3 regions of the Chryseobacterium sp. JV558 genome follow, and region 1 is predicted to be linked to each of the others. Evidence: riboswitches for the same ligand, from Rfam matches in the RefSeq annotation. Region 1 holds a riboswitch; each other region holds the start of a gene.
What was found. Region 1 has a riboswitch for S-adenosylmethionine ahead of GFU89_RS17725 (TonB-dependent receptor plug domain-containing protein). Riboswitches for the same ligand answer to the same signal wherever they lie in the genome.
Positions count from the first base shown of each region.

Region 2: linked by a shared signal. The riboswitch ahead of GFU89_RS11725 (TonB-dependent receptor) and the one ahead of GFU89_RS17725 (TonB-dependent receptor plug domain-containing protein) in region 1 are both predicted to bind S-adenosylmethionine.
Region 3: linked by a shared signal. The riboswitch ahead of GFU89_RS10975 (alpha/beta fold hydrolase) and the one ahead of GFU89_RS17725 (TonB-dependent receptor plug domain-containing protein) in region 1 are both predicted to bind S-adenosylmethionine.

Region 1 covers NZ_WJHU01000005.1:103,500-109,579, forward strand. The annotation lists gene GFU89_RS17725 (TonB-dependent receptor plug domain-containing protein) at 1-2,590, opposite strand, end outside; SAM-I-IV-variant riboswitch at 2,888-2,985, opposite strand; gene GFU89_RS17730 (outer membrane beta-barrel family protein) at 3,105-5,330, shown strand; gene GFU89_RS17735 (HesA/MoeB/ThiF family protein) at 5,441-6,080, opposite strand, start outside.
Region 2 covers NZ_WJHU01000003.1:163,293-169,372, forward strand. The annotation lists gene GFU89_RS11725 (TonB-dependent receptor) at 1-2,567, opposite strand, end outside; SAM riboswitch class I at 2,651-2,750, opposite strand; gene GFU89_RS11730 (type II 3-dehydroquinate dehydratase) at 2,995-3,402, shown strand; gene GFU89_RS11735 (hypothetical protein) at 3,442-3,879, shown strand; gene pckA (phosphoenolpyruvate carboxykinase (ATP)) at 3,934-5,550, opposite strand; gene GFU89_RS11745 (GYDIA family GHMP kinase) at 5,678-6,080, opposite strand, start outside.
Region 3 covers NZ_WJHU01000003.1:11,614-17,693, reverse strand. The annotation lists gene GFU89_RS10990 (DUF58 domain-containing protein) at 1-367, shown strand, start outside; gene GFU89_RS10985 (OsmC family protein) at 396-815, shown strand; gene GFU89_RS10980 (MGH1-like glycoside hydrolase domain-containing protein) at 887-3,502, opposite strand; SAM riboswitch class I at 3,691-3,797, shown strand; gene GFU89_RS10975 (alpha/beta fold hydrolase) at 3,864-4,808, shown strand; gene GFU89_RS10970 (ACT domain-containing protein) at 4,808-6,080, shown strand, end outside.

The DNA.
Region 1 (6,080 bases):
TTGCTGAAATATTCTTGTTAAAATCATATCCTACAGATAAATCTGTCACGAAGCGGTTATTAAGAACAAAATGCTCTGTACTTCCTGTTACTCCGTCAAAATTAGCATCTAAAACATCTGCATCAGTCACTTTACCAAAGAAAGAATTACGTAATAGGAAAGTAAATCCGGAAACTCTTAAAGTATTAGACAAAGTAGCTTTTACGCGCGGTACAGCTTCTTCAAAATACACTCTATTAGGTTCTGAGAAATAATTATCAATCTGACTTATCAATTTAGGCGACGCATGAATATCTCCGATTCTTTTGGTCTGATTAAAATTGATTCCCAAATTATTTTCCAAAGAAATCCCCGATGAAATATTTGAATTCTGAGAAATGGTAATATCCAAACCTTTTGTCTGAGAATCTACCGCATTGGCAAAGAAGTTGGCAGCACTTGCTCTTGCAAGATCAAAAGCACTTTGCAGAACAGCCTGATCGGAACCTGGAGTAAAACTACCATCAGGACGATAGAAAAGATCTGTAAGCACTACCCTGTCTTTAATCTTTATTAGATAAGCATCTGCCGTAAAAGTCAGTCTTAATGTCGGAATCTTCCAGGTAATTCCTGTGCTGTAAGATTGTGAAGTCTCCTGTTTTAATTTTGGAATCCCTAATGCCTGTGCTGCCTCAGAATTATTCCTGAAAGTACCTACCTGTGTTGTTTTCCCCTGCTGAATTAATGTAGAAGTGGAACTATAGTAGATCTGAGCCAATGAAGGCGCTCTAAATCCTGTGGAAACAGCACCTCTCCAGTTCAGATTGGGAGCCAGTTTTACATTAGTAGCCACCTTATAATTGAATGTAGACCCGAAGTCTGAATAGTTCTCATATCGCAAAGCTCCTTCCAACAGCCATCCGTCAGTAACCTCCAGCTCTGCATCGGCATAAGCCGCGATACTGTTTCTATTTCCTGATACTGCATTTTCCGGACTGAAACCTGGAAAAACCTGTGCTCCTGCTGGTCTTATTTTCCCAAAGAAATCAGTTACTTTTTCATTTTCAGGAGTTTTTGCTGTTACTATACGTCCATAAATGTCGTAAGAAGCATAAGAATTTTCTTTTCCAGCATTTACTTTATAATTCTCGTGTCGATATTCTCCTCCGAAAGCGAGGTTCAATCCTTTCAGCACATCATATTTTTTAGAGAAATCCAGGTTGACAGTATTTTGTGAAAACTCAGATCCTCCCGCATCAAAGGTTCTTGGAGATCCGTCTGTGAGTGATGCATTAAAAGTATTTACCACTCCAAAACCAAAGGTATTTTTCCCGAATGTATTACTGAAATCCACATTCCAGCCATTCCATTTTCCTTTAATTCCGGCAGCAAGAGAATAATCGTTTACAGCTGCTTCAATCTGAGGAAGGTATCCGTTGGGAGTAACTGCATTAATGTTTCTTTCCGTATTCGGAAGACGGTAAAATCCCCCGGCATTTCCAAGACGATAACTATAACCACCAAAAGAGTATACTTTCCAATCATCATTCACAGGAATTTCAGAGTTGAAAAAGAGCTGCCCAGACTGTAGTTTAGACTGCCCTGCTCTCAGACTGAAGTCTTTTCTCTCTAATCCTCTGTAATTAAGTTCCTGGGATGTAAAATCTTTACCCAATATTTTTTGAAGATCGGAAATACTGCTGGCTCCCGAAATCTGATTTTGAAAATCAGGGGCAAAATAGTTTACCTTGGCTGCATATTGCTTAACAGTATTAATAATCTGCTGGGTGTTGGAAGTGTTGGTAATGTTTTTATACAAGCCGTCAATATTCACTCCATCCTGTGATGCTCTGTAATTAATAGCATTATAAGCATTGAAAATATCCCCTTCCCTTACTCCCGCTCTTGAATAAGGATCGCGGTACTGAGCAGAACCCGTAATGTTAATAAATCCGGTTTTTCCTATTTTCGCTCCATAATTAAGATCTACAGAAATAGTCTGTCCGTCCACTCCTCCGGAGAAATTATTGGCAACAGGAGAAGCATATCCTCCCAGAAACACCTGTCCGGAAAGTCCTAATCTTTTCTTCAGTCCAAGGTTGACAACTCCTGCAATGGCATCCGAGCCATATTGGGCGGAAGCTCCGTCTCTTAAAACCTCTATTTTATCCAAAGCAAAGGCCGGAATAGCGTTAAGGTCAGTTCCCACAGAGCCTCTTCCCGGCGTAAGGGTAACATTAATCAATGAAGACTGATATCTTCTCTTCCCATTGAGCAAAACCAAAACCTGATCCGGTCCCAATCCTCTTAAAAGAGCGGGATCTACAAAATCAGTTCCGTCATTGACGGTATGTGATGTGGATGAAAATGAGGGTACAATATAATTTAAAGCCTGGCTGATATTGTTCGTCGGGCTTTGTTTTAAAATTTTTGATATGTTAATGATATCTACCGGAACGGGTGTATCCGTTAATGATCTTCCGGAACCCCTTGACCCCAGGATCACCACATCTTCTATTTTTTTCGATTGTAAAGTATCCGTCTGTGCGTAATAAAATGTAGAAATAAGCGCAAAAGAAGGAATAAATATTTTTGTTTTGAAATTATGCATGTTGTTGGTTGTTTACTTTTGTTGTTAAAAATTGTTTTTTGAGCAATACAAATCCTGTAGCCTTAATTTTAAGGTTACCATTGATGATCGGAATGTTTGTATTATTTTTTAGAAATAGAAAGTGCTAGCAACAACAACACATGCGCATATAGAAATGGCATGAAAACATATTGGAATAATGAAGATTCACTTCATGATCCGAAGAATAAAAAATTACTGATGGAATGTGATTTCCCTTGTCTTTAAACATTTGGTTTTAACTTTAAAACAAAAATTCAAGATGGGAGAATGATAGAAATGATAAACATTTTTTCCGGAAGATCCGGCTTATCGATTGCAGCACCTTGCTTGTTTTTGCAGGTTGCTATCCCATCTAGAGATTCTTGATAATTACCCGGCAAAGATATAATTATTTCGGAAATAAAAAAAATTTTAGCTTAATTTTTCGATTTTCACAATTTTAACGTAACAAATTATCTTTTTCAGCGTCTAACCGGATATCAGTAAAAACATTATGAAAAAAACGATTTTCGCTTTATCCTTACTAGGCTCTGTTTTTGTTTTCTCACAGGAGAAAGGTAATAAACCTCAGGAGAAACAAATTGAAGGGGTAGTTATCACCAAAACTAAAAAAGCCGTTGAACAAAAGGCAGACCGTACTATTTTTGACTTTTCTGAGCAGCCTCAGCTGAATAACGGAAACGTTCTGGAAGGGATCAAAAAACTTCCGGGACTTGTATCTACCGACATCGCAGGGATGATGTATCAGGGGAAAATGCTGGAAGTATATCTTAACGGAAGACCTTTGAATATCACTTCCAATGAATTGAATTCTTTCCTTGAAGGAATGCCAGCCAATTCTGTAGAAAGAATTGAAGTGATTACGCAGCCCGGTGCAGAATTTCCTGCCACTTCCGGAGGTGCGATCATGAATATTATCACCAATAAAAATGCCAATAAATATTTAACAGCTACTTATTCAGGAAATTACTCTTTCACGAATTATGATAAATACAGAAGCAGAACGACCAATTCTGTTAATTTAAATGCAAGAAATAAATATTTCGGATGGCAGTTGAATGTAGGTCAAAATTACCGTGAGAGTATGCTTAATGGCCAGCAGGATGAACTTTTGAAAAGTCATACTGACCGATATGGGCGTGGATATTTTGCAAAATCAGGATTGACGTTTGATTTGGGTCAGGACAGATTATTATTAAACTACGATATTTATCACAACAATAACGACAATTATACTTTAAGTGACGGGCATGGGGATTTACCTTTTCAGAATAATCCAAAGGATTTAAGAGAAGCTTTTTATACTTCTTCGGATGTAGCTCATACCAATAGTTTGAGACAGGAAGCAGTGGTAACCTATCAGAAACGTTTTGCTGACAAATCTCAAAAGCTGGATTTCCAGTTGGGTTACACGAGATCGAATAGTAAATTTTCTCAGGACAACTTCTTTCAAAATGGCACATTTGCAGCGGCTCCAAATCCGCCAATTAACAGTGCAATGAGTGGCTTAAAAGATATTCTGAATAACGAATCTGTAATGAATATTGCTAACTTCAAAGTAGATTATGCCCAGCCTATCAAACTTCTTGATGGTGGAAAGGTAAGCTTCGGAGGATTGTATGAAAGACAGGATTATGATACGGAAAGCTTTGGATTAACCAATCTTGAATATCAAAGACAAACAGCTTCTACCTATTTAGAATTTCAGGCTAAACTGAAAAAGTTTGATTTCACATTGGGTTCCCGTGCTGAAAACTATGATATTTCCGGGGTAACAAGATATTTTGATAAAGATGCAAAGCTGGTGGAAGCTAATTTGATTCCTTTCAATAAATTTAAGCTTTTCCCGAACGCAAGTGTGCAGTATAACATGATGAACCAGGTTTATATTGCTGCGAATTATAACAAAAAAATCAGTTTACCAAGTATTTCTGCCCTAAACCCGAATAACGTAACGTTCTCCGGACCAAGTACGGAAGTAAATGGTAACCCGAATCTACAGCCTACTATTTTTGACAATTATGAAATAAAAGTATCGGCTTTTGATTATGCATTTATTGGGTATAGCGTAAGTTCGGCAAGCAATCAGGTAGCACAGATCATCCGAAAAGACGGAAGAAAACTCTATAATGAGCAGGTGAATATTTCAAATATGAAAATTCACAATTTCAACGTGGGTCTACCGGTTCCTTTTATGATTTTCAGCAAACCTTTGAGTGAGATTATGAAGTTTGATTTCAATCCTGATAAAATAAACTTCATGTATTTATATGCCGGTTATCAGAAACATCAAATCGATAATCTGGACAATAAAGGTTTCTGGATTTTCAATATCATGACTCAGATTCTTTTGCCTAAAGACATCAAAATGACAGCCAATTACAGCTATCTGACTCCAAAGGCAGGGTACTTTTATTTTACAGCAGAGAAACCATTCAACAACTCTCTTGATATTACGTTGACAAAGAAGTTTATGAACAACCGCCTGACACTTTCTGTTTTTGCGAATGATATTTTCAACGGACAGATGATGCAGGTACGTTCTAACCCGCCATCAGGAACTCCTGTAATGATCAGCAGTAAATATGATACGAGAAATTTCGGATTTTCTATCAACTATAAAATTCCGACAAGAAATAAACTGGCAAAAGAGGATCCAAATATCCTTAACCAGACTAAAAAAGAAGATAACGGTGGTGTAATGCAGCAGGCACAATAATTCTTTAAGATAAAGTAAAAGAGGCGGCACCAATGGTGACCGCCTCTTTCTATTGATATTAAAATGGTGTTATTTGTGAAAATATTAGTGATATTAGTGTTTATATTACATCAAAAATCAATCGTCTGAAATCTCCAATCCAGCGTATCCACCAGTGTCAATTGGTCTAAACTCACCGAAAGATCTGTGATAATTTTCAACGTCTGAAGCGCCATCATACTGCCTATGATTCCAGGAAGAGCTCCCAAAACACCAAGACTGTCGCAATCCGGCATATCTTCATCGGAAGGAGGTTCCGGGAACAGATCTCTGAGGTTTTTACTTCCTTTATGATTGAACACAGCAACCTGGCCTGAAAATCCTAAGATACTCCCATAAATCAGAGTTTTTTTCAATTTCACACAGGTATCATTCACCAGGTATCTTGTAGAAAAATTGTCTGAGCCATCCACAATAATATCATATTGAGAAATGATTTCTTCGGCATTATTTCTATTGATTTTTTCCGCAATTCCTATCAATTTAACCTGATGATTAAGCTCTTTTACAAATGTTTCAGCGCTCTTCACTTTGGATAACCCTACCCTATTTTCAGTATGAATGATCTGCCGGTTCAGATTATGAAGTTCTACATGATCAAAATCTGCAACTCCCAGTGTTCCTACTCCTGCAGCGGCCAGATATTGTATGATTGGACTTCCCAACCCTCCGGCTCCGACAACAAGGACTCTGGAAGACATTATTTTCTTT
Region 2 (6,080 bases), on a different contig from region 1:
ATGATAGAAGTATAATCGGTATCCAGAATTTTTCCACCAATTTTGAATGTCAGTAATCCTGAAAAATCAAAATTCTTATACGTAATGCTTGTACTGATTCCTCCGGTCAATTTTGGCAACGCAGAACCTTGCAATAGTTTTGTTGCTTTTGAATATTCTGAAGTAGTTCCTTCTACTGAATTTCCGCTGGCATCTATAGAAACCGTTTTCCACAATGGTTTTCCATTGCTCGGATCTACACCAACCCATTCCGGAATGAAGAAATCATATACAGAACCTCCTACCGTCAATAACTTACTTCCTACCACAAGAGAACCACCAGGCAACTTGGTCACTTTATTGTTTAAAGTACTCAGGTTTACATCTACATTCCACTGGAAATTATCATTCTTAATTGGTGTTGTGAATAATGAAAATTCAAATCCTGTATTCTGAATCGTTCCGATATTCGCCGGATAATCACTGATTCCCAAAGACGGCGCAACCGGCATATTAAACAAAAGATCCTGGCTTTTTCTTTTAAAGTATTCAATATTTCCTTTAACTCTGTTATTCAGAATAGCAAATTCCAATCCTACATTTAAGTTAAGGTTGGTTTCCCACTTTACATTATTGGTAGACGTTTTTTCAAGTGTAGTTCCCGGCTCTCCACCAAGACTGATAAACCTGTACAACTCCTGATAAGCATAATAAAGCGGCTGTCCGTTAGGTCTAAGTAATTTATCATTTCCTTGTCCTCCGTAGCTGGCACGCAATGTCAATTGATTAAAGACATTCAGGCTTTTTACAAATTCTTCATTGGATATTTTCCATGAACCTCCAACTGACCAGAATCTCCCCCATCTGTTATCCTTCGCAAATCTTGAAGAACTGTCTGCTCTTCCTGATGCAGATAAAAAGTAAGTATTGTTATAATCATACTCTACTTTTCCAAGGAAACTCAATAAGCTTAATGTATTACTGTTCCCACTGAAACTTCCCAATAAAGAAGCAGCATCCGGCTCATAGTAATAAGGCAGAGAAAACTGACTTCTTGTTCCTGAAATAGTTTGATAATCATATTTATAGAATTCATGTCCTGCTAAAGCATTTACGTGGTGCTTTCCAAATTTCTTATCGTATGTCAGAATATTGCTAGTTGTATAAGAAAGTGTTCTGGTATTGGTTTTCGTTACCGAACCTCCAATCTCAGCGCCTTGTCCCAGCAATGGGTTTGAGTAATAATGACCGTTATAATTCACCAAATCAACAGAAAAACTCGTCTTGAATTTCAACTCTGGTAAGAAAGTGAATTCCATGAATCCTTTTCCGGAGAAGTTATCTTCTTTATTTTCGTTTTTGTCTAATGGCAGTGTTGCAGCGGCATTCTGATTCTGAAGTGCGTTGGTAGGTCTGTATTTTCCAAAATCATATATAGGGTTTCCATCAGCACCCAAAATATAATTTCCATCGGCATTTCTTTCATAATAAGGATAGAATGAAGGAATGAATCTCGCGGCATTGATGATGTTGCTTGCCTTGGAATCCGAAGAGGTCGGAGCCTGCTGAATACTGTTTGTATAGCTTAAGTTCACCCCAACATTCAGCCATTTTTTCACTTCAGAATTGATCTTTAATCTTGTATTATACCTTTTAAATCCTGATTCAATCGCCATCCCTTTATCATCCAGATATCCTAATGAGAAGAAATAATTACTTTTTTCACTTCCTCCGCTGATATCAAGATCTACCTGATTTCTTGAAGCCACTCTCTGCAGAATATCTCTCCAGTCGTCATTCCAAAGTGGTGATGCACCAGGTAATAGCTTTCCATCGGTTCCTACCGGTTTTGGATAGTTCGTTCCGTAAGGATTGATCCCCAGTGTGGAAACAAGATTGTCTGTTGCCATCTGAGCTGCCTGCTGAGAAGACACTTTTCCGGATTGGTATCCATTTCTCAAAGCTTCCCAATATAATTGAAAGTATTGGTCTGTATTTACCTGTTCGTAATCTTTTACCGCTCTTCCTGAGAATCCCTGACTGATATTAAAATTAACCTTTGCTTCACCCTTCTTACCTGATTTCGTGGTAATGATGATAATCCCGTTTGCTCCTCTGGAACCATACAGTGCACTTGCTGTAGCATCTTTCAAAACACTGATGGATTCAATATCACTTGGGCTTATAGAGTTAATATTTCCGTCAAAAGGAATTCCGTCTACTACATAGAGCGGATCACTGGAAGCACTTATTGAACCAACTCCTCTGATTCTGATGGTAGAAACGGCACCAGGCTGTCCTGACGAACTGGTAGTCTGAATACCGGCAACCTGCCCTTCCAGCGCTTTGGTAACATTGGTTACAGGTCTGTTATTGATTTTATCGCTGGAAATTGTAGCAACAGAACCGGTATAGCTGTTTCTTTTAGCCTTACCATAAGCAACTACTACAACTTCATCAATCTCTTTTTCATGAAGGCTATCCTTTTTCGGATTAGAATTCTGTGCTTTCACACTGGTAATTCCCAGAAAAAATGCTGCAACCGGAGGAATCCAAGCTTTAGAAGTGAATAAATTATTACTAATCATAATCAATTTTATTTGTCGTATATTAAAATTTTGCCCTTTGCAGAAAAGTCAGCAAAGGGCATCGATAAATACGATAAACCAAATGCTTATTTTTCCTTTAAAGGCTGAACGTAACACCTTGCCCTTCGGGGTAGGTTGTCAAGATTTCATAGGGTCAGTTCCCTCCATCTTTCTTTATAAGCCGATCGAAATATGGTTGCAAAGCTAAAAACTTTTAGTCTATAAAACAAGTAGACTTATAATTTTTTCATGATAAATTTTCAAAAATTAACATAAGATTTTAATAAAACTCATTACTATAAGGAGTTGCAACCATTATCATTTTAACAGACATGACAAATATCATTGTCAATAATTTAATTGAACCAAAGAAAATTTGTGCGGAAATTTTTGATCATTAATTAAAAAAAGTTTTTAATTTTATAGTATGAAAGTTTTGATTATAAACGGGCCTAACCTCAACCTGTTAGGTACCAGAGAACCGGAAATCTATGGAAATGTCTCTATGGAAAACTATTTGGAAATTTTAAGATCCGAGTTTCAGTCTTATGAATTAAAATATTATCAGTCTAATATTGAAGGCGAGCTTATTAACAGGCTTCAGGAAGACGATTTTGATGCAGTCGTGATCAATCCGGGCGCTTTTACCCATTATTCTTATGCTATTGCCGATTGTTTAAAAAACATTCGGAAACCAAAAGTAGAAGTTCACATCAGCAATATCTACAAAAGAGAAGAATTCAGACAGAAATCTGTGACAGCAGCTAACACTGACGCAGTTTTATCAGGTTTTGGGATGGATGGGTATAGATTGGCTTTATTAAGTTTAAAATAATTCCGGTTAATTTTCCTACAGATAATTATGGATAAATTTATGAAGATAAATGATAAAATTTACTGTAAGGATATTGGAGTATATTCCGGTCAATTAACGAAAAGAAAATCTTATATCATCGAAGAAATAAACGATGAGAATATAAGGATTCAAAATAACGAAGAAAAACTGAGATGGTATTCGAAATTTCATTTTAGTTTAAACAATGAACCGGAAATAATTTCTATTAAAATAGATGATAAAATAGGAAATATTGAATCTGATGCTATAGAAGTAACGATTATGTTTTCTAATAAAGTAAAATATTGGATGACCTTCACAACTCCAAAGTATTTAGATAAAATATTGGACGAAGCGTCTTACTTTTCTTCAAAACATTTTATGATCATAAAACATCTAACTGAAGAATCAATCAAATCAACAGTCCTAAAACTGGATGAACAGAATGAGTTGATTGAAAACTGTCAAAAATATTAATAAAAAAGCCTCATCAGTGATGAGGCTTTTCTTTTCTGTATATTTTGATAACTATTAGATAGTTTGTTCCTGTAATTGAGGTCCTGAAGCAACTAATTTCTTACCTTCTTCAGTATCGCAGTACTGCTCAAAATTCTTGATATATCTTGAAGCAAGATCCTTTGCTTTTTCTTCCCATTCTGAAGCACTCTCATACGTATCTCTAGGATCTAAAATACCTGTAGAAACGTTTGGTAATTCAGTAGGGATCTCAAGGTTCATGATTGGAACCTGAGTTTTAGGTGCATTATCGATAGAACCGTCAATGATTGCATCAATAATTGCTCTTGTATCTTTCAGAGAAATTCTCTTTCCTGTACCATTCCAACCCGTGTTTACCAAATAGGCTTTAGCACCGTGCTCTTGCATTTTACCGATCAATGTTTTAGAATACATTGTTGGATGTAATGTAAGGAATGCTTCTCCAAATGCTGGAGAGAAAGATGGCTGAGGTTCTGTAATTCCTCTTTCTGTTCCGGCTAATTTTGATGTATAACCGCAAAGGAAGTGGTATTGAGCCTGATCTTCATTCAAGATAGAAACCGGAGGAAGTACCCCGAATGCATCTGCTGAAAGGTAAACGATCTTCTTCGCATGACCAGCTTTAGATGGTAATACAATTTTGTTGATATGATAGATTGGATAAGAAACTCTTGTATTCTCAGTGATAGATCCGTCTGTATAATCTGCTACTCCATTGTTTACTACAACGTTTTCAAGAAGTGCATCTCTCTTGATGGCAGCGAAGATATCCGGTTCTTTTTCTTCTGATAAATCGATAACTTTAGCGTAACATCCACCTTCATAGTTGAATACTCCATTGTTATCCCAACCATGCTCATCATCACCGATAAGGTATCTTTTCGGATCTGCAGACAAAGTAGTTTTTCCTGTTCCTGAAAGACCAAAGAATAAAGCTACATCACCTTTTTCACCTACGTTAGCAGAACAGTGCATTGAAGCCATCCCTTTTAATGGAAGGTAATAGTTCATCATTGCAAACATCCCTTTTTTCATTTCACCTCCGTACCAGGTACCTCCGATGATCTGTAATTTTTCAGTAAGGTTGAACATGATGAAGTTTTCAGAATTCAATCCCTGAGCTTCCCAGTTAGGGTTTATTGTCTTAGAACCGTTGATTACTGTGAAATCAGGCTCTCCAAAGTTTTCAAGCTCATAGTGAGAAGGACGAATGAACATATTAGTAACAAAATGCGCCTGCCATGCTACTTCTACGATAAATCTTACTTTAAGTCTCGTATCTGCATTCGTTCCGCAGAATGTATCTACTACATAAATCTTTTTAGATTCAGCAAGCTGGTTCAGCACTAGTTCTTTACAAGAACCGAAAATTTCTGCTGATGTAGGTAAATTTACTTTACCATCCCAGAAAATAGTATCTCTTGTAACATCATCCTGAACAATATATCTGTCTTTAGGTGAACGACCTGTGAAAATTCCTGTTTTTACTGATACCGCGCCCGATTCCGTAAGTTCCGCTTTCTCAAACCCCTGATTTTCAGAAGAAACTTCAGCCTGGTATAATTCTTCATAAGAAGGATTGTACACTACTTCATAGTTCCCTTTAATCCCTAATTTCTCTAAATCCTGGATGATTTTAGTGTTTTTCATTTTACTTATATTTTCTATTTCTTTATTGACTTCAACAAAAATAATATTAATTATTTGTTAAAGGTGGTTTAAATATACTGATATAAGTCAGAATGACAAATAAAAAAACAGGATCGTAAGGGTTTGATTATAAATTAATTATATTTTCCCAGTCAAAAATAGTTGTAAAACCTTTCTCCCAAAAATAGTCTTTAAAGCCCCCAAATTTGGCACTCATTACAAAATCTCCCCCCCATGCGCCCAAACTTTTGACAAAAGAAGGGCAATCTGAGAAGAACTTCTCCTTAACTGTGGATATTTCAAGAAAATCAGCAATTTTACGCTCATGAATCATCATTAATTCGGAAAAATTTTCCAATTCACTGCATAACAATATTTTTTTTGTGATATCTGAAAATTCACCAACCAATTCCGGAGACTTCTTTTTTGATTTATAAAAGTTGATTCCTTCTCTGCTATCCTGTTTCTGATTTAAATGAATAAAAATCAATTCATTTTTAAAAGAAGGATTGAAATCAACCTTCTCATAT
Region 3 (6,080 bases), on a different contig from region 1:
CAACCGTTTGTATCAGGATGTGAAATATTCCATCAATCAAAGAAGTTTAATTCTGCTTTTCACGAACTTTGAAACACTGGACGGACTCAACCGACAGCTGAAATATCTTCGTGGTATTGCTAAAAATCATTTGCTGGTCGTTGTATTTTTTAAAAATTCAGAGCTGCAGACGCTGATCAACAAAAATCCTGAAAATATGCAGGAAATATATGATGAGATCATTGCTGAAAAATTTGAATTTGAAAAGAAACTGATCATTCAGGAACTCCGCAAATATGGAATCTATACCGTATATACGCTTCCGGAAAATTTGAATATTGATGTTATCAATAAATATCTGGAGATAAAAGCGAGAGGAATTTTATAACTTTGCAGAAGCAATAAGCAAATAAGCAATGAAAATTACACTTAACAGAATAAACGACGATTTTTTATTTGAATGTACAAACGCTCAGGGAAATTCTATTCTTTTGGATAATACTTCCCAGCCGGGAGCAAAAGGAGTGTCTCCAATGGAAAGTGTACTGATGGCAGTCGCTGGTTGCAGCGGAATTGATGTGGTTTCTATTTTAAAGAAGCAGCGTCAGAACATTACAGGCTTTCAGGCAGAGGTTGAAGGAGAAAGAGTACAGGTAGATGATGCAAAACCTTTTAAATCAATTAACGTTAAGTTCCTTTTAGAAGGAGAAATTGATCCTAAAAAAGCACAGAAAGCAGCAGAACTTTCTTTTGAAAAATACTGCTCTGTATCAAAGACCTTAGAACCGAATGTAGAAATTGGATACGAAGTCTATGTGAACGGAGAAAAAATTTAATCTCTTATTTTAAAAATAGAAAAAGCCGGATGATTCATCCGGCTTTTGTATTATTCATTACCTATTACTCATTAAAAGGTAAGTCTTGGTTTTATTAGTTTCGCCACAGTGGCAGTCCATCCTGTCTGATGGGAAGCGCCTACACCACGGCCATTATCTCCATGGAAATATTCAAAGAACGTAATATAATCTCTGAAATGCTCATCATAATTAAATTTTGGATTACCTCCATTGAAAGCCCGCTGCCCATGTTCATCCTTTAAAAATAGAGAACAAAGTCTTTTGCTGATATTTTGAGCTACTTCATCAAGGTTTCTTTTATCGCCGCTTCCCGTTGGAAGTTCTACTTTCAGACTATTTCCATAATAATAATGAAAACGCTGCAGGCTTTCCACAATCAGGAAGTTGATAGGAAACCAGATCGGTCCTCGCCAGTTACTGTTTCCGCCAAACATCCGGCTGTCACTTTCTGCAGGCGTATAATAGACCATATTTTCATTACCATGTACGGAGAATACAAAGGGATTTTCCTCATATACTTTAGACATTGCCCGGATTCCGTAAGAACTTAGAAACTCATTTTCATCAAGCATTCTGGATAAAACTTTTGTCAGTCTGTTTTTGCGGAGAATACTCATAAGGTGTTTTCTTCCGTGTCCTTCCTCATCCCAGTGAGAGACAAGTTTGGTCAGTTCCGGCTTATTTTTTAAGATCCATTCCATTCTGCTTCTGAAATTCGGCATCTTTTCCAGTAAACGATGGTCTACGATCTCCACAGCAAACATAGGAATCAAACCTACAATGCTTCTTAATCTTAAAGAAACACTATCTCCGTTTCCAAGCTGCAATACATCATAGAAGAAACCGTCTTCCTCGTTCCATAATCCTTTCGTTCCCTCACCCAGGTTTTCCATAGCCTCGGCGATATAAAGATAATGTTCAAAAAATTTGATCGCCATATCTTCATACACCTGATAATATTGGGCAAGTTCCATGGCGATACGCATCATATTCAACGCATACATGGCCATCCAGCTTGTTCCATCTGCCTGTTCAAGATGCTGACCGTCCTTTAAAACCATATTCCGGTCAAAAGCTCCGATGTTATCGAGACCCAGGAAGCCTCCTCCGAAAATATTTTTACCGTTTTTATCCTTTCTGTTCACCCACCATGTAAAATTCAGCAGCAGCTTTTGAAATACTTTTTCTAAAAATAATAAATCCGGTTTTCCATTATTTTTTTCATCAATTTTAAAAACACGGAAGCAAGACCATGCATGTACAGGCGGATTCACATCACTCATATTCCATTCATAGGCAGGAAGTTGCCCGTTGGGATGCATATACCATTCTTTCGTAAGCAATAAAAGCTGTCCTTTGGCAAACTCTGCATCGATAATAGAAAAAGGGACACAGTGAAATGCCAGATCCCAGGTAGCATACCATGGATACTCCCATTTATCAGGCATAGAAATAATATCCTTATTGTGAAGATGATTCCATTCCGTATTTCTTACATACTCATTGAAATTTCTCGGAGCTTCAAAATTGGGATCACCTTTCAGCCATTTTCCGATATTGTAGTGGTAAAATTGTTTATTCCAGAGAAGTCCCGCAAAAGCCTGTCGCTGAACATTTCTCTCATCTTCATTTACCGTATCATTCTGAATATCGTTATAAAACTCTTCCGCTTCCGCTTGTCGTGTACTGAAAATAGTATCAAAATTTTCAAAAGGTTCATCCGTCTCATCAGGACATAATCTGAATTCAAAAACTTTAGATTCTCCCGCTCCTACAACTTCATCAATCAGAAAAGAAGCTTTTGTTCCCTTTTTTTCAGGATTTACAGTATCTCTCTGATCAATAATAAAATGATTAATACCATCTTTGAAATACGTGCTCTCCGTTTTAGGAGTTCCGTAAAGTCGGGATGTGTTGGTTTCATTGTCACAAAATACACTTTGTGCTTTTGAATTTCGGGAATAGAATTTTTTGATCGAAATGCTGTCATGCCCAATGTTGATACTTCCGTCATGAGAAGCATGCATTTCTCCCTTATAGGTATTGTAACCCCATTTCCAGTTGTTTCTGAACCAGGCAGTAGGCGCTACTATAATGGGTGCATCATGCTGACTTCGGTTGCAGACCGTTACTCTGGCCAGAATATCGTTGTGATCAGCTTTACAGTATTCAATGAAAATATCAAAATATTCATCATTGTCAAAAATTCCGGTATCGAAAATCTCATATTCCGGTTCCTTTTTACTGCGTCTTCCATTTTCAGCAAGAAGTTCATCATAAGGAAACTCGTTGATCGGATATTTATACACCATTTTCATATAGCTGTGAGTAGGTGTATTATCCAGATAATAAAAGATTTCTTTAATGTCTTCACCATGATTTCCCTGAGGGTTGCTCAATCCAAAGAACCGTTCTTTTACCATTTTATCTTTCCTGTTCCAAAATGAAAAAGCAAAGCAGAATAACTGTTTTACATCAGAAATTCCAGCGATGCCTTCTTCGCCCCAGCGGTAAGTATAACTTTCAGCGTTATTATGATTGGTAAAATCCCAGGCATTCCCGTTTGTACTGTAATCTTCACGTACATTTCCCCACTGCCGGTTGCTTACATAAGGGCCCCAGTTTTTCCATTTGGTATCTTGTAATCTTTCTTTTTCAGCGGTCATATCTCATCATTTTTCCATACGAAGTTAGTTTTTTTGAAAAATAATTCCAATTTTTTTCATCTGAATAATTATTAATATGGCCTTGAAACACTTGTATTTAATGGCTTTTTTAAATATTAAAATAATTTTTTTTTGAAATTAAAAGAAAAGCACTACCTTTGCACCATTCGTTCATTTAAATATTGAAAATGTTATCAAGAAAGGTTGAGGGATTAGACCCTATGAAACCTTAGCAACCCTTTGCGCAAGCAAAGAAGGTGCTACGTTCTACCAAAGTATTTTGGACAGATAACTTACTGAAGTTCTTTTCAGCCATTTCCTGTGGCATTTTCAATTGTATTTGTATAAAAATATAATAGAATTGAAAACAGAACTAAACTATATTAATCTTTCGTATCAAACCAATTCCCACAAGGAATACAATATCCCGTTAAGCTATCAGCTTTTTGGGAAGGATCTGTTTACAGCACCCATCATTTTAATCAATCATGCACTTACCGGAAACTCAGAGGTATCCGGAGAAAAAGGCTGGTGGAAACAATTGGTGGGAGAAAATCAGATTGTTGATACCGATCAATATACAGTTCTGTGTTTCAATATACCCGGAAACGGTTATGACGATTTTTTAATTGAAGATTATGACGACTTCACGCCTTCAGATATCGCAATGATATTTCTGAAGGGACTTGAAGCTTTACATATCAAAAATATATATGCCATTATTGGAGGCTCTCTTGGAGGGGGAATTGCATGGGAAATGCTTGCCAAGCAGCCGGATCTTGCAGAAATATTTATCCCCATAGCCTGTGATTACAGAACACGCGACTGGCTTCATGCTCAGTGTCTGGTTCAAAAATTTTTATTGAATGATAAAGATGAACCATTACAGAAAGCGAGAATTCATGCGATGCTGTGTTATAGAACTCCACAATCACTCAACGATAGATTTCAAAACCAATATAATCAGGACAAACAACGCCTGGAATCAGAAGACTGGTTAGTTTATCATGGTAATGCATTAAACGAAAGGTTTAGTTTAAAAGCATACAAACTGATGAATCATCTCCTGATGAAAATTAATGCTGATGAGTCAGCACTGGAGAAAATAGAAGCACGAATGCACATGATCTCCGTAGATACAGACTTATTCTTTCCAGCTTCTGAAATCCGAATGTGTTTTGAAAACTTAAAAGAGAAAAATAAGAATGTTTCTTATCACGAGATCCAATCTATACACGGGCATGATGCCTTCCTAATGGAATATCAACAATTAAATAATATCATTAAAAATATTTTACAGAAGTAATGAAAAATGCTAACGAAATAAAATTTTTGAAGAACAGATCAATCGTCAAATTTGAAGGAGAAGATTTCCTGGGAGAAATCGGGATTGACGGACGAATTTTTAAAGCGCTTACTTTAGCGCGTATCAGTGTGGGGGTAATCTCTCAACAGGCGATAGAAAACGGAATTTCTATTCTGGTTCAGGAAAATGATGCTGAAAAAGCAGTCGCTTGTCTTATCGATGAATTTGAAGCAGAAAGAAAATCTGGAAAAGTTTCCCAGATCTACAGTATCAATAATGTTTCTGTGATTGGTTTTGTAGCAGAAGATTTCAATAAAGTTTTTGCTGAACTGGCTAGAAATAATGTTTTCCCATTATTGCTGAATCAGGTAGCAGGAGAAAACAGAGTAAACATCGTAGTAACTTCTTCGCAGGATGAAAAAACAAAAAATATTATAGAATCTGAAATTTTCAAGAAGCCAAAGACCGTTCATCTGGCGATCATCGGACACGGAAATGTAGGAAAGACCTTGATACAACAGGTACTGGAATCTTCTGAAGAGATTAAAAGACGTAAAAAAATAGACCTTAAAGTCGTAGCAGTAGCCAATTCAAAGAAAATAGCCTTCAACAAAAAAGGATTTGATGCGAATTGGAGTGATGAGGTTTTGACAGCAGAGCATCCTTCAAGTGTTCAGGAACTTATTAATTTCTCTAACGAAAACCAGTTGGAAAACCTTATCGTTGTGGATAACACGGCAAGTAAGGATTTTGTGAAGAATTACCATGCTTTGGCAGAAAACGGATTCGATCTGGTTTCTTCAAACAAGATTTTTAATACCCTTCCAATTGAAGAGTACAGAAAACTAAGATATACGTTGAGCAAAAACAACAGACGTTATCTGTACGAAACCAATGTAGGAGCGGGTTTGCCATTAATTGATACCATCAAATTATTACACCTTTCAGGAGAAAATATTACAAGAATTAAAGGAGTATTCTCTGGAACATTAAGCTATGTGTTCAACAATTTTTCTTTGAGGGACGATAAATTTTCAACCATCATCAACGAAGCTTTGGAGAAAGGATATACAGAACCAGATCCAAGAGAAGACCTATCCGGAAATGATGTTGCAAGAAAATTATTGATTTTGGCCAGAGAATTAGACCTAATCAACGAATTCGGAGATATCAAGATTCAAAATCTGGTTCCTGAAAGCTTACTTGAGGTTTCAAAATCAGAATTCCTTTCAAGACTTGAGGAGCTTAACGAAGAATATCAGAAAATTAAAG